DNA from 2 places in the Vibrio owensii genome. Region 1 is predicted to be linked to the other one. Evidence: riboswitches for the same ligand, from Rfam matches in the RefSeq annotation. Region 1 holds a riboswitch; the other holds the start of a gene.
The links. Region 1 has a riboswitch for lysine ahead of lysC (lysine-sensitive aspartokinase 3). Riboswitches for the same ligand answer to the same signal wherever they lie in the genome.
Positions count from the first base shown of each region.

Region 2: it holds a riboswitch for lysine, as region 1 does, so the genes downstream of both, tet(35) (tetracycline efflux Na+/H+ antiporter family transporter Tet(35)) here and lysC (lysine-sensitive aspartokinase 3) in region 1, are expected to answer to the same signal.

Region 1 covers NZ_CP019959.1:2,224,942-2,232,101, reverse strand. The annotation lists gene A9237_RS10190 (PglL family O-oligosaccharyltransferase) at 1-1,751, shown strand, start outside; gene A9237_RS10185 (pyridoxal-phosphate-dependent aminotransferase family protein) at 1,808-2,929, opposite strand; lysine riboswitch at 3,153-3,331, shown strand; gene lysC (lysine-sensitive aspartokinase 3) at 3,455-4,807, shown strand; gene metH (methionine synthase) at 4,875-7,160, opposite strand, start outside.
Region 2 covers NZ_CP019959.1:511,451-518,610, reverse strand. The annotation lists gene A9237_RS02255 (H-NS family histone-like protein) at 1-20, opposite strand, end outside; lysine riboswitch at 622-802, shown strand; gene tet(35) (tetracycline efflux Na+/H+ antiporter family transporter Tet(35)) at 912-2,513, shown strand; His leader region at 2,694-2,832, shown strand; gene hisG (ATP phosphoribosyltransferase) at 2,886-3,782, shown strand; gene hisD (histidinol dehydrogenase) at 3,788-5,080, shown strand; gene hisC (histidinol-phosphate transaminase) at 5,093-6,133, shown strand; gene hisB (bifunctional histidinol-phosphatase/imidazoleglycerol-phosphate dehydratase HisB) at 6,204-7,160, shown strand, end outside.

The DNA.
Region 1 (7,160 bases):
CTCCAGGTAAAGTGCAAGTTCCTCTTAACCGCAAGTTTCTCATCGCGTTAGCAGCACTCTTTCTGCTGGCGATGCACTTCTTCATGCCTAATCCAGGTGGCTCTGGACTAGCACTATCTTTTAATGCGACCACGTGGATTGCGTTCAGCTTTGCACTTGGTATTGGCTGCTACCAACTTGCGACCAATCGTGTATTACGCTATTCCAAATTAACAATTGGTCTGTTGATCAGCTGTATCATCATGACGCTGCCTATCTTCTACCCCAATGCGGATAGTGCGCTTGCAGCAAATAAGCTGATTGGCCTGTGGTGCGGCATGTTGTTCTTCATCGTGCTGCAGCAATTCCATTTCAGTAACAAGCACCGTCAGCGGTTATTGTGGTTTATTGTGCTTGCCGTCGTTATCGAAGCGATTTTCGGTTTAACGCAATATCTTTACCTTAAGCCAGGAAACGTATTTGGATACGACACGGTAGCTAACCGCCCTTATGGCATCTTCCAGCAACCCAATGTCATGGCGAGCTTCCTTGCAACTGGTTTAGTTATCGCAAGTTACCTGCTTGTCCGTCAACCTTATAAATACTCGCGTAAACTTAGCGATATCTATCTGCTTTATGCCGTGCCAGTACTGACTCTACCGTTAATTGTCGCCTTGGCATCTCGAACGGGGTGGCTCGCTTCTATCATCGCAATTCTACTAGTCATTCCGTATATGTACCGCTTCGCAACCAAAGCAAGGTTTGTGCGTTGGGCACTCGCAATGGCAACAGGATTGGCCTTATCTATTGTGATCATGCAAATCGCCTTTCCCGATGGAAGCGGATTAGCCAGCGAAAAAGTGAACATGGAGTCACCACGTGCTTACACCTTCCCTCAAACCTTGGACATGGTGATTGAAAAGCCATTCACTGGTTATGGTTACGGTAAGTTTGAGTCAGAATACATGCTATATACGGCACGCCAGCATGCACTTAATGAAAGCTATCCTGCGGGCTTGCCATCAATGGATCACCCGCACAATGAGTTGTTGTACTGGGCGGTAGAAGGCGGATTGTTGCCAATTCTGGGTATATTTTTGGCAATGGCGCTAGTGCTATATCGCATCTACCAAGCCAAACGCGGTACTCGCTTGGCACTGCTGGCTCTGTTTATTCCAATCGTGCTGCACTCACAATTAGAATACCCCTTCTATCATTCATTGGTGCATTGGCTGATCTTTGTGATTCTTCTTTATTGGGTCGACCAACGTGTTTCTCGTTACCGCCAAGCACCGTTTAGCAAAGTGACCAAGAGCTTACTGCGAGTATGTAGCCTAGTCATTCCTGCTGTGTTTACTTTCTACATGGTTAGCGCATTACACACCAACTATGTCTTAACCAAGTTTGAAACTACGCGCCCAACTAACCCGGATATTTTGAATCAAGTGACGAACCCTGTGGTTTGGAAAGATCGTTTCGACTGGGATGTATACAGTACTTTCTTAAACATCGGTTTATACAAGCAAGATCCAACTTTGATTCAGCCTTACATTGATTGGTCTTTGGAAATCATTAAAGACAAGCCACGCCCAGCGTTTTACAACAACTTGATACTGGCATATCAAGGGTTGGAGGACACAAGCAAGGCAGAACAAATTCGTGCAGAGGCACAGTTCCTGTTCCCTAAAATTGATTTCAGTGGCGTCAACTATCAGCCACCTTCTCAAGCCATATCTGCTTCACCAACACCGACTTCAGGTGCTGAGCAATAAATACAAAAAAGCGAAGGAATAACCTTCGCTTTTCTTTACCTCATTACCGAGTCGATTTATTCAGTCAGTGACTCTTCTAAAGCTCGCAAACACAAAGCTACATTTTCAGGTCGAGCACCATAGCCCATCAAACCAATTCGCCATGCTTTACCAGCCAATGCACCAAGACCTGCACCAATCTCTAGATTGTAGGTTTCGAGTAAGTGATTACGCACTTTTGCTTCATCAATTCCTTCAGGAACATAAATCGCATTCAATTGCGGTAGTCGATACTCTTCTTCTACCACAAATTCAAAGCCTAGTTTTTGCAGACCTGCTTTGAGCTTCTCGTGCATTAACTGGTGACGTGCCCACGCATTTTCTAAACCTTCATTCTTAAGAATAAGTAGAGCTTCATGCAGTGCATACAAGCTGTTCACGGGCGCAGTGTGGTGATAGCTGCGTTTGCCTTCTCCACTCCAATAACCTAATACTAAACTTTGATCCAAGAACCAGCTTTGAACCGGTGTCGTTCTTGATTGAATCTTCTCAATAGCAGCCGGAGAAAGCGTCACAGGCGATAAACCTGGAACACACGAAAGACATTTTTGGCTGCCCGAATACACTGCGTCTAACTGCCACTCGTCAACTTTAAGAGGTACACCACCAAGCGAGGTCACAGCATCAACAATCGATAACAGACCGTATTGCTTCGCGAGTAGACCCAGAGCTTGAGCATCACTTACCGCACCCGTCGATGTTTCAGCATGAACAAAAGCAAGAATCTTAGCATCAGGGTGCTGCTTTAAGGCTTCTTCAACTTTATCGACCGATACAGGGTTTCCCCACTCATCATCGACGACAACCGCTTCACCACCAGCACGAACCACGTTTTCACGCATACGCTCACCGAAAACACCATTGCGGCAGACGATGACCTTGTCGCCCTTTTCTATCAGGTTAACGAAGCACGTTTCCATGCCCGCACTGCCCGGAGCAGAAACTGCGATAGTAAATTCATTTTCCGTTTGGAAAGCGTATTTAAGCAGCTGTTTTAGCTCATCCATCATGGCAATGAAAAGTGGGTCTAGGTGACCAACTGTTGGACGACTTAGTGCTTGTAAAACCTGAGGTGAAATATCAGATGGACCAGGCCCCATCAAAATACGGTGTGGGGGAATAAAGCTTTGGATCGGCATGTCGGCTCCTTGATTGCAGTCATTCATCCTGAGCGTTATAAAAGTTCTATTCAAAAGGTTGGCTCAGGTATCGAAGTTTTCACCCTAATAGATTTTTCCTCTATCGGCAATTAGCCCTAAGTATAGAGGTCAAACCACTGTCACAAATTCGTTAATAAAAACTTTCATTCTGGTTGAGATATTGGTTGACAATGTGACAGCAAAACCGTTCAATGTTTAAGCTTTATGCAGAAGAGGAGCACTGCCCAGGCAGGTGATTTGTGGAGCCGCAATTCCAATACCAATCACTCAGGGGGAGTAGTGCCGAGGTAAGTCAAAGTTGCAGGATTTGACTTGTCGGTTGACTTGGGTTGAATCCCATCAACTGTCATCAGCGCCGTATGATGAAGAGCTTCTGAGGGTAAATTTTCAAATTATATTCTAACTACCTCTCTATTTGCTCTGTTCCTTTCCTCACCAAACATTGGATGTATTAGGCAACCTATTAATTGTTGTTATTTTTTCAGGAAGTCGTGGGAGAACGCAGTGAGCGCATTTAACGTAGCAAAATTCGGTGGAACCAGTGTTGCCAACTTTGAGGCAATGAGTCGTTGCTCCACTATTATAGAAAACAACCCAAATACTCGCCTTGTGGTTAGCAGCGCTTGCTCAGGTGTCACTAACCTATTGGTTGAACTGGCAAATGGTGTTCAAGACCAAGAACATCGTGCGGAAGTACTTCAGAAACTAGCAGGCATCCACGAATCGATTCTGTCTCAACTTGAGGACGCAACCGAAGCTGCGGCAGAGGTTTATTCGATTCTTGATACCGTCACAAGTTTGGCAGAGGCCGCTTCAATCCAAGCAAGCACCAAACTGACCGATCATTTAGTCGCTTGTGGTGAATTAATGTCGACTCATATCCTTGCTCAATTAATGCGAGAGCGTGGTGTGAATGCGATTCGTTTTGATATTCGCGACGTGCTAAAAACCGATGGAAACTTTGGTCGAGCTGAACCTAATGTCGAGACCATTGCACAACTAGCACAAGAAAAGTTAGTCCCACTTTGCCAAGAATACGTGGTTATCACCCAAGGTTTTATTGGTTCAGATGAAGAAGGTAATACCACTACGCTTGGCCGTGGCGGCAGTGACTACAGTGCAGCACTCATTGCAGAAGGCGTGAAAGCTGCAGGTCTAGAGATTTGGACCGATGTTCCGGGCATCTACACCACTGATCCACGTATCGCCTCAAAAGCAGCGCCAATCCCAGAGATCAGCTTTAGCGAAGCATCAGAGATGGCAAACTTTGGTGCCAAGATTCTACACCCTTCAACGCTAGTTCCGGCACTTCGTCACGACATTCCGGTATTTGTTGGATCATCTAAAGAGCCAGAAAAAGGCGGTACATGGATTCGCCACCAAGTAGAAAGCTCACCTTTATTCCGAGCGCTTGCTCTGCGCTGCAACCAAACCATGGTGACATTACGCAGTGCGAACATGTTCCACGCGTACGGCTTCTTAGCCAAAGTATTTGAGATCCTAGCGAAGCACAAAATCTCTGTTGACCTGATCACCACATCTGAAATCAGTGTGTCACTCACTCTTGATCAAACAGACACGTCTGGCGGCGCTCCTCAATTGCCACAAGCTGCGCGTGAAGAGCTTGAAGAGCTATGTAAGGTAGAGGTGGAACACGACCTATGTCTCGTTGCTCTGATTGGTAACAATATGAGTGAAAGCAAAGGCTACGCGAAGCAAGTATTTGGCACGCTAGAAGACTTCAACCTACGTATGATCTGTTACGGAGCAAGCCCGCATAACCTGTGCTTCCTTGTTCACGAGTCCGTATCTCGCCAAGCGATCCAAAAACTGCACACCGAGTTGTTTGAGCAATAAGACACTTTGATTCACTAACAAACAAGGGCTGCACATAGCAGCCCTTTTTAGTTTCGATATGGTTTGGTTAACCGTTAATGTTGGGACCTAACCATTTTTCCGCTTCGATCCTATCCCAGCCTTTACGATCAGCATAGCTTTGCAGCTGATCTTCTTGGATCTGAGCGATCGCAAAGTAACGAGAGTCAGGGTGCGAGAAGTACCAACCCGAAACGGATGCACCCGGGTACATCGCATAGCTCGATGTCAGTGACATGCCAATGTTTTCTTCAACATTCATCAGCTCCCAAAGCGGTCCTTTCTCAGTATGCTCTGGACATGCTGGGTAGCCAGGAGCAGGACGAATACCTTGGTATTTCTCACGAATCAGTTCTTCATTCGACAGAGCTTCATCCGCAGCGTAACCCCAAATCTCTTTACGCACACGCTCATGTAGATACTCAGCAAATGCTTCCGCCAGACGGTCCGCTACCGCTTGAATCATGATGGCATTGTAATCATCACCCTGCGCTTTATATTCGTCGGCAAGTTCACGCTCACCGATACCCCCAGTTACTGCAAAAGCACCAACCCAATCGCGCTTACCAGACTCTTTCGGTGCAACATAATCAGACAGACAGTAGTTGAAGCCTTTTGGTTTCTCCGTCTGCTGGCGTAAGTTATGCAGCACTTTCGCCACTTCTGTACGCGATTCATCGGTGTAGACTTCGATATCATCACCCACGCTTGCAGCAGGGAACAGCCCACACATACCGCGCGCTTTGAGTAACCCTTCACGCTCAACACGATCTAATAGTTCGTTAGCATCTTTGTACAGGCGCTGCGCCTCTTCGCCCACTTCTTCATGGTCAAAGATTGTTGGGTACTTACCGACTAACGACCAAGTCATAAAGAAAGGCGTCCAGTCGATATACTTACGCAAAGTAGACACGTCAAAGTCATCAAAGATATGGATGCCCGGCTTCACAGGAGCAGGAGGCGTGTACTTATCCCAATCAATCGCGACTTTGTTCGCTCGTGCTTCTTCTAAAGTAACAGGCTTAGTGCGCGGCTTCTTGCGGTTATGCTGATCACGCACGCGCTCATAGTCCGCACTAAGTTTTTCAACAAAGCCAGGACGAAGCTCGTCTGATAACAGTGATGTACATACACCAACTGCACGAGAAGCGTTATTGACGTATACCACTGGATGCTTGTAGTTCTGCTCAATCTTCACCGCCGTATGCGCTTTGGATGTTGTCGCACCACCAATCAGAAGCGGAAGATCGAAATCAAGACGCTCCATTTCTTTGGCTACATGCACCATTTCATCGAGAGACGGAGTAATCAAACCAGAAAGACCAATGATGTCGACGTTTTCTTCTTTGGCTACCTTGAGGATCTTCTCACATGGCACCATTACGCCAAGATCGATGATCTCGTAGTTGTTACATTGCAGAACCACGCCAACAATGTTCTTACCGATATCGTGAACGTCGCCTTTTACCGTAGCCAGTAAGATCTTACCGTTGGAAGAACCGGCTTGCTTCTCTTTATTAATGAAGGGCTCTAAGTGCGCTACCGCCTGCTTCATAACACGCGCTGATTTCACTACCTGCGGAAGGAACATCTTACCTTCACCAAATAAGTCACCAACCACGTTCATGCCGTCCATCAACGGACCTTCGATTACTTCCAGTGGTTTGGATGCATTAAGGCGAGCTTCTTCGGTATCTTCAACGATGAATTCAGTAATGCCTTTAACCAGCGCATGCTCTAGACGTTTTTCTACCGCCCAAGTACGCCACTCTAATGCAGAAGCATCTTCTTCTTTGCCAACACCTTTACCTGCGTATTCTGCTGCAATATCTAGTAGCCGCTCAGTCGAGTCATCACGACGGTTAAGAACCACATCTTCTACCGCTTCACGCAGTTTGTCTGGAACGTTATCGTAGATCTCTAATTGACCCGCGTTCACGATGCCCATGTCCATACCGTTTTTAAAACAGTGGTATAGGAACACCGCATGAATCGCTTCACGAACGTAGTTATTACCGCGGAATGAGAAGGAAACGTTAGACACACCACCGGAGATCATCGCGTGAGGTAAGTCGCGCTTGATGTCTGCAACCGCTTCGATAAAATCCACGGCGTAGTTGTTGTGCTCTTCGATACCCGTCGCAACTGCAAAGATGTTCGGGTCAAAGATGATGTCTTCTGGTGGGAAGCCGACTTCATCAACCAAGATACGGTAAGCGTTAGTACAGATTTCTAACTTACGTTCACGTGTTTCTGCCTGACCAACTTCGTCAAACGCCATAACGATAACTGCGGCACCGTATCGACGAATCAACTTTGCTTGCTCAACAAACTT
Region 2 (7,160 bases), 1.7 Mb from region 1:
GTTTTAGTCAGCTCTGACATAACGATTCCTATTAATAGGTTAAAAGGTTCGACATTGCTTATCGAGACGATAAATTAAATGCGAAACTAGAATTAAAACATAGAGTCCTTATATTTAACTTTATCTTTCTCATATGTGCAAATGCTAATTCATGATTTAGATTAAATTTCTTTAGTTTTTTCGGTAATCAACAATATTAATTAATCAAATTGAAATCTAATTAGCCATTTCTAACACTTTTTACTTTATAGATACTGTCTTTTTCTCGATCACCATCATGTTTATTTATAGCTTGAATTAAATTTCCATTTTTCTGACAGAAAAGGACGAGCTATCGAATGTTCGTATCGTCATATTTCTTTCATTTATTGTTGCACGTAAAACTATGGCGAATTTAATAGTAGTAATAAAGTTTCATAAACATCAAGGTTGAAGCGATTGCAGTTGCACAATGTATGATTGGATCACATTTCATTTATAAATCAAAAGCTCGATTATTTATTCATTTAATTTAGTTTGATGTGTTGCATTGGGAGGCTTCATAGGTACAATGACTGTCACCTGATGCAATATTGCAGACAATTTGTTGCTAATTTGTACAATTAGCAGTTAAAAGTTTGTTATTGCCGTAGAGGTGCAGTCTCGAAGAGTAGCTATTATTGGGGTGATGCCAATGAATAATAGTGGAAGGCGAAGATTGCCGAAGTAAGTGGCCTATCGAAACCACTTGCTGGGGTTGTCTCTGAAAGGAACAACACTGCCATAGTATATTTACATTAAACTATGGAGCGCTACTGTAGGGTTGGGTGAAGTGTTCGCTTCCCTGTCGCTAAGTTCAACATGAGCACGTATCGTATGCTACGTGACTTGTCTGCAGTAGATCTCTAGCCAAACTTTGGTTTTTGAAGATCATGAATTTAATAGATTTTGCACATTCTCCTGTTTCGTTATTACCGCCTATTGTCGCGCTGACGCTGGCGATTCTAACTCGACGTGTTTTAGTTTCTCTTGGTGTAGGTATCGTACTTGGTGCGGTTCTACTTAACGATTGGTCTATCGGTAACACGGTAGGTTATGTAAGTTCTCAAGTTTCTTCTGTCTTTATTGAAGACGGTGGTATCAACACTTGGAACATGAGTATTGTTGGCTTCCTTATCCTATTGGGAATGACCACTGCGCTGTTAACACTTTCTGGTGGTACTCGAGCTTTCGCTGAGTGGGCGCAAACACGAGTGAAAAGTAAACGCGGCTCTAAACTTCTTGCAGCCTTCCTTGGCGTGTTCATTTTTGTCGACGATTACTTTAACAGTCTTGCTGTTGGTGCGATCTCTCGCCCAGTGACTGACCGTTTCTATGTGTCTCGCGCTAAACTTGCGTACATCCTTGACTCAACCGCTGCACCAATGTGTGTGATCATGCCTGCTTCTAGTTGGGGTGCTTACATCATTACTATTATCGGCGGCATCTTGGTGTCACACGGTATCACTGAGTACTCTGCTCTTGGTGCTTACGTTCGTCTTATTCCTATGAACTTCTACGCGGTATTTGCTCTACTAATGGTATTTGCAGTGGCGTGGTTTGGTCTAGACATTGGTAAGATGCGTGAGCACGAAATCGCAGCTTCTCAAGGTCGCGGTTTTGACAAAGATAAAGAAAACGATACTCAAGAAGCGCATGAGCTTAACGAAGAGCTAGATATCCGTGAAAGCGAGAAGGGCAAGGTATCTGACTTAGTACTTCCAATTGTTACGCTTATCATTGCTACGATCGCTTCGATGCTTTACACCGGTGGTCAAGCACTAGCAGCAGATGGTAAAGAATTTGCGCTTCTAGGTGCGTTTGAGAACACAGATGTTGGTACTTCTCTTATTTACGGTAGTTTGCTTGGTCTTGCAGTGGCATTGTTCACTGTAATTAAGCAAGGCATACCAATGGTAGAGATTGCACGTACGCTTTGGATTGGTGCTAAATCAATGTTTGGTGCAATCCTAATCCTAGTGTTTGCTTGGACTATCGGTTCTGTTATCGGTGACATGAAGACAGGTTCTTACCTATCTACAATGGCACAAGGCAACATTAACCCACACTGGCTACCAGTTATCCTATTCTTGTTATCTGGCCTAATGGCGTTCTCAACAGGTACTTCATGGGGTACGTTCGGCATCATGCTACCAATCGCGGGTGACATGGCTGGCGCAACAGACGTAGCGCTAATGCTACCGATGCTAAGTGCGGTTCTTGCTGGTGCGGTATTCGGTGACCACTGTTCACCAATCTCAGATACGACGATCTTGTCATCGACTGGTGCACGTTGTAACCACATCGATCACGTATCAACACAGTTACCTTATGCATTATCAGTCGCGCTTGTTTCATGCGTGGGCTTTATTGCTCTTGGTATGACAGCTTCAATTGCGTTCTCTTTCATCGCAGCGTCGATTACATTCGTTATCGTTTGCGCGATTTTGTCATGGCTTTCAAAGTCAAAAATGGCATCTTGCCAGAGTGCGTAATTCACTGAATTAAAAAGTAAAATTATAGGAGGCTTCGGCCTCCTTTTTTATTTGTATTATACAATTCGATTTTTTTTAAAATTAAGGGTTGAAAAAAGTAATCAGCTTAGTTAGTGTGGTTACTAACAAAGCAAATGAGAAGAGCCTTGAAATAAGTATGCGTAATTTTGTAATGAACATTCATCACCATCATCACCCAATTTAGTCTTTCGGGAGATGCACGCATACCCGGGAGATAGGAAACTCCCGGAGGTGAAAATCAAAGTGAAAACAGATTTCAAACCCTCGGGAGACCAAAATCTCTCGAGGGTTTTTTAGTTTTACTGGTTTATAAAATATTTAAATTACCGAATCTGGCACAGGGATAAAGCAATGCAAACACAACGCTTAAGAATTGCAATTCAGAAAAAAGGTCGTCTTAGTAAAGAGAGCCAAGCTCTACTTAAAAAATGCGGCGTGAAATTCAACGTGATGGGTGAGCGCTTAGTTGTTCATTCTGAAAATATGCCAATTGATTTACTTTTGGTTCGTGACGACGATATTCCTGGTCTAATTATGGATGGCGTTGTTGACCTTGGCTTTATTGGTGAAAATGAACTTGAAGAAGTTCGCCTTGATCGTAAGGCGCTTGGCGAGCCATGTGAATTTGTTCCACTTCGCCGTCTAGATTTCGGTGGCTGCCGTTTGTCTATCGCAATCAATAAAGACGAAGAGTACAACGGTCCTCAAGATCTAGCGGGCAAACGTATCGCAACCACATACCCGCAACTGCTAAAAGCTTACATGGATGAAGCGGGCGTTCCTTTCTCAACATGTATGCTGACAGGCTCTGTAGAAGTAGCACCTCGCGCTGGTCTTGCTGATGCGATCGCTGACTTAGTCTCTACTGGTGCGACGTTGGAAGCGAACGGTCTTAAAGAAGCAGAAATCATCTTCAAATCAAAAGCGACACTGATTCAACGCACCGGCGAATTTGATGCAGATAAAGTCGCGCTAATCGAAAAACTTCTGACTCGTATGCAAGGCGTACAACAAGCGAAAGAGTCTAAGTACATCATGCTACATGCACCAGCTGAGAAGCTAGACCAAATCAAAGCATTGCTTCCTGGCGCAGAAGACCCAACGGTATTACCTCTATCTGCTGACAAGCAAAAAGTTGCGGTTCATTTGGTAAGTACTGAAAACCTGTTCTGGGAAACCATGGAACAGCTAAAGGAACTGGGTGCGAGCTCAATTCTGGTACTACCAATTGAAAAAATGATGGAGTAATCGCAATGAGAACAGTTGTATGGCAATCGCTGAGTGAAACTCAACAAGACTCGATTCTAGAACGTCCGGCAATCGCAGAAGGCGCAAACATCACTGCTGCGGTTTCAGAAGTAATCGCAAAAGTTCGCAAAGAAGGTGATGCTGCATTATTGGAGCTGACTGAGAAGTTTGACCGTGTGAAGCCGGAATCCATTCGTGTATCAGCGCAAGAAATCGATGAAGCATCTGCTCGCCTTTCTGAGAAGATGAAAGGTGCGCTTGAGCAAGCTTATGCAAACATCTCGAAGTTTCACAAAGCACAAAAGCCACAACCAATTAAAGTAGAAACTCAGCCGGGCGTTCTTTGTGAGCAGGTAACGCGCCCAATTCAAAAAGTGGGTTTGTACATTCCTGGCGGTAGTGCGCCATTGCCTTCGACTGTTCTAATGCTAGGCGTTCCTGCAAAAATTGCGGGTTGTCGTAAAGTGGTGCTTTGTTCTCCACCGCCAATCGCTGACGAGATTCTGTACGTAGCGAAACTGTGCGGTATTGATGAAGTGTATAACGTCGGCGGTGGCCAAGCGGTTGCTGCAATGGCTTACGGCACAGAGACTGTATCTAAAGTTGATAAGATCTTTGGTCCAGGTAACGCTTATGTGACAGAAGCAAAACGTCAGGTTAGCAATGATTTCCGCGGTGCTGCGATTGATATGCCTGCAGGGCCGTCTGAAGTGCTTGTGATTGCCGATGAAACCGCAGATGCAGACTTTATCGCTGCGGATCTTTTGAGCCAAGCAGAGCACGGTCCTGATTCTCAAGTGGTACTTGTGACTCCTTCTCCTGTTATTGCTGATCAAGTGACGGATGCGGTTCAACGTCAGCTTAAGGAGCTATCTCGTGCGGACATCGCCGAGCAAGCATTGGCTTCAAGCTTGATCATCATTGCCGAGTCTCTTACTCAATCGGTTTCCATTTCGAATTACTACGGTCCTGAGCACTTAATTGTTCAGACTAAGAACCCACGCGAGCTTCTACCTCTATTAGATAACGCAGGTTCTATCTTCCTTGGTGATTGGTCGCCTGAATCAGCAGGTGATTACGCATCGGGCACCAACCACGTTCTTCCTACTTATGGTTACACACGCACGTATTCAAGCTTAGGTTTGGCCGATTTCTCCAAGCGTATGACGGTTCAAGAACTGTCTGCTGATGGCCTAAAGAACCTTGCACCAACTGTGGTAACCATGGCGGAAGCAGAAGGTCTGGATGCGCACAAACGTGCAGTGACCATTCGCGTAGAAAAACTGGCAGCTAAGTAAGAGGATATTGAGATGGAAAAGCTAGCGCGCAAACAAGTCCAACAACTTACCCCTTATATGTCGGCTCGTCGAATTGGTGGTACAGGTGACGTATGGCTGAACGCCAACGAATCACCATTCAATAATGAATACAAAACAGACTTTGCTCGTCTTAATCGTTACAGCGAATGCCAACCGAAAGAACTGATTTCCGCTTACGCAGCGTATGCGGGTGTGAAACCAGAACAAACGCTGACTTCTCGCGGTGCAGATGAAGGCATTGAACTATTGATCCGCGCTTTCTGTGAGCCGGGTGAAGATGCGATTCTTTACTGCCCACCGACTTACGGTATGTACGCCATCAGTGCAGAAACCATCGGTGTAGAGCGCAAAACCGTGCCGCTAACGTCAGATTGGCAACTAGACCTTGCAGGCATCGAAGCCAATCTGGATAACGTGAAACTGGTTTTTGTATGTTCGCCAAACAACCCAACAGGTAACTTGGTTAAGCGTGAGGACATTGTGTCTCTGCTTGAGATGACAAAAGACCGTGCAATCGTGGTGATGGATGAAGCGTACATCGATTTTTGTCCAGAAGCGTCAACGGTAGACCTACTGGCGCAATACCCGAATCTTGCGATTTTGCGTACTCTGTCGAAAGCTTTCGCGCTTGCTGGTCTGCGTTGTGGATTTACGCTTGCGAACGAAGAGCTGATTAATGTACTTCTTAAAGTTATCGCACCTTACCCAGTCCCGGTTCCAGTGGCAGAAATTGCGACTCAGGCGCTTTCGGAAGCTGGTTTAGCGCGAGCGAAGTTCCAAGTTCTTGATCTGAATGCAAACCGTGCTTACTTGCAAGTTGGCCTTTCAATGATTCCGGGTTTGGAAGTGTTTGAAGGGTGGGGGAACTACCTATTGGTGAAATTCCCAGATGGCGATGATCTTTTCAAAGCGGCTTGGGATACGGGCATTATTTTGCGTAACTCGCCAATTGAGAACTGTGTACGTATCAGTGTTGGTAACCGCGACGAGTGTGAAAAAACGCTTGGATTTATTAGAAACTACTTCGCATAAGTAGAGACAAATTAATCGCTCTCGCTCAATAGCGGGAGCGCCAAAAGAATAGCAATAAGGAAGTTCCCGAGTGAGCAAACAACAAAAAATCCTTTTTATTGATCGTGATGGCACCTTAATTGTTGAGCCGCCGATTGATTTTCAAGTAGACCGTTTAGACAAACTAAAGCTAGAGCCATTTGTTATCCCAAGCCTGTTGTCGTTGCAGGATGCAGGATACCGTTTAGTGATGGTCACGAACCAAGATGGTTTGGGTACCGACAGCTACCCACAAGCTGATTTTGATGCACCACACAACATGATGATGGAGATCTTTGAGTCTCAAGGTGTGAAGTTTGATGACGTGCTGATTTGTCCTCACTTCGATGAAGATAACTGCTCTTGCCGTAAGCCTAAACTGGGCTTGGTAAAAGAGTACCTTCAAGGTGGCAAAGTGGATTTCCAAAACTCCGTTGTGATTGGCGATCGTCAAACCGATCTTCAACTTGCAGAAAACATGGCAATTCGTGGCATTCAATACAACCCAGAAACCATGGGTTGGAAACAGATCCTAAAAGATCTGACGGTGAAGGCACGCGTTGCTGAAGTGGTTCGCACCACAAAAGAAACAGACATCAAAGTATTCGTTAATCTTGATGAGCAAGGCGGTAACGATATTTCTACAGGTCTTGGCTTCTTTGACCACATGTTGGATCAAATTGCGACGCACGGTGGATTCCAAATGGTGTGCAAAGTGGAAGGTGACCTGCACATTGATGATCACCACACGGTAGAAGATACCGCTCTTGCGTTGGGTCAAGCGTTGAAAGAAGCACTGGGTGACAAGCGTGGTATTGGTCGCTTTGGCTTTAGCCTTCCAATGGATGAGTGTTTGGCACAATGCGCACTAGACCTATCTGGTCGTCCTTACCTTAAGTTCGACGCGCAATTCAGCCGTGAGCAAGTGGGTGATCTTTCAACAGAGATGGTAGTTCACTTCTTCCGATCTCTGACTGACACCCTAGCGTGTACGCTGCACCTGTCTTCT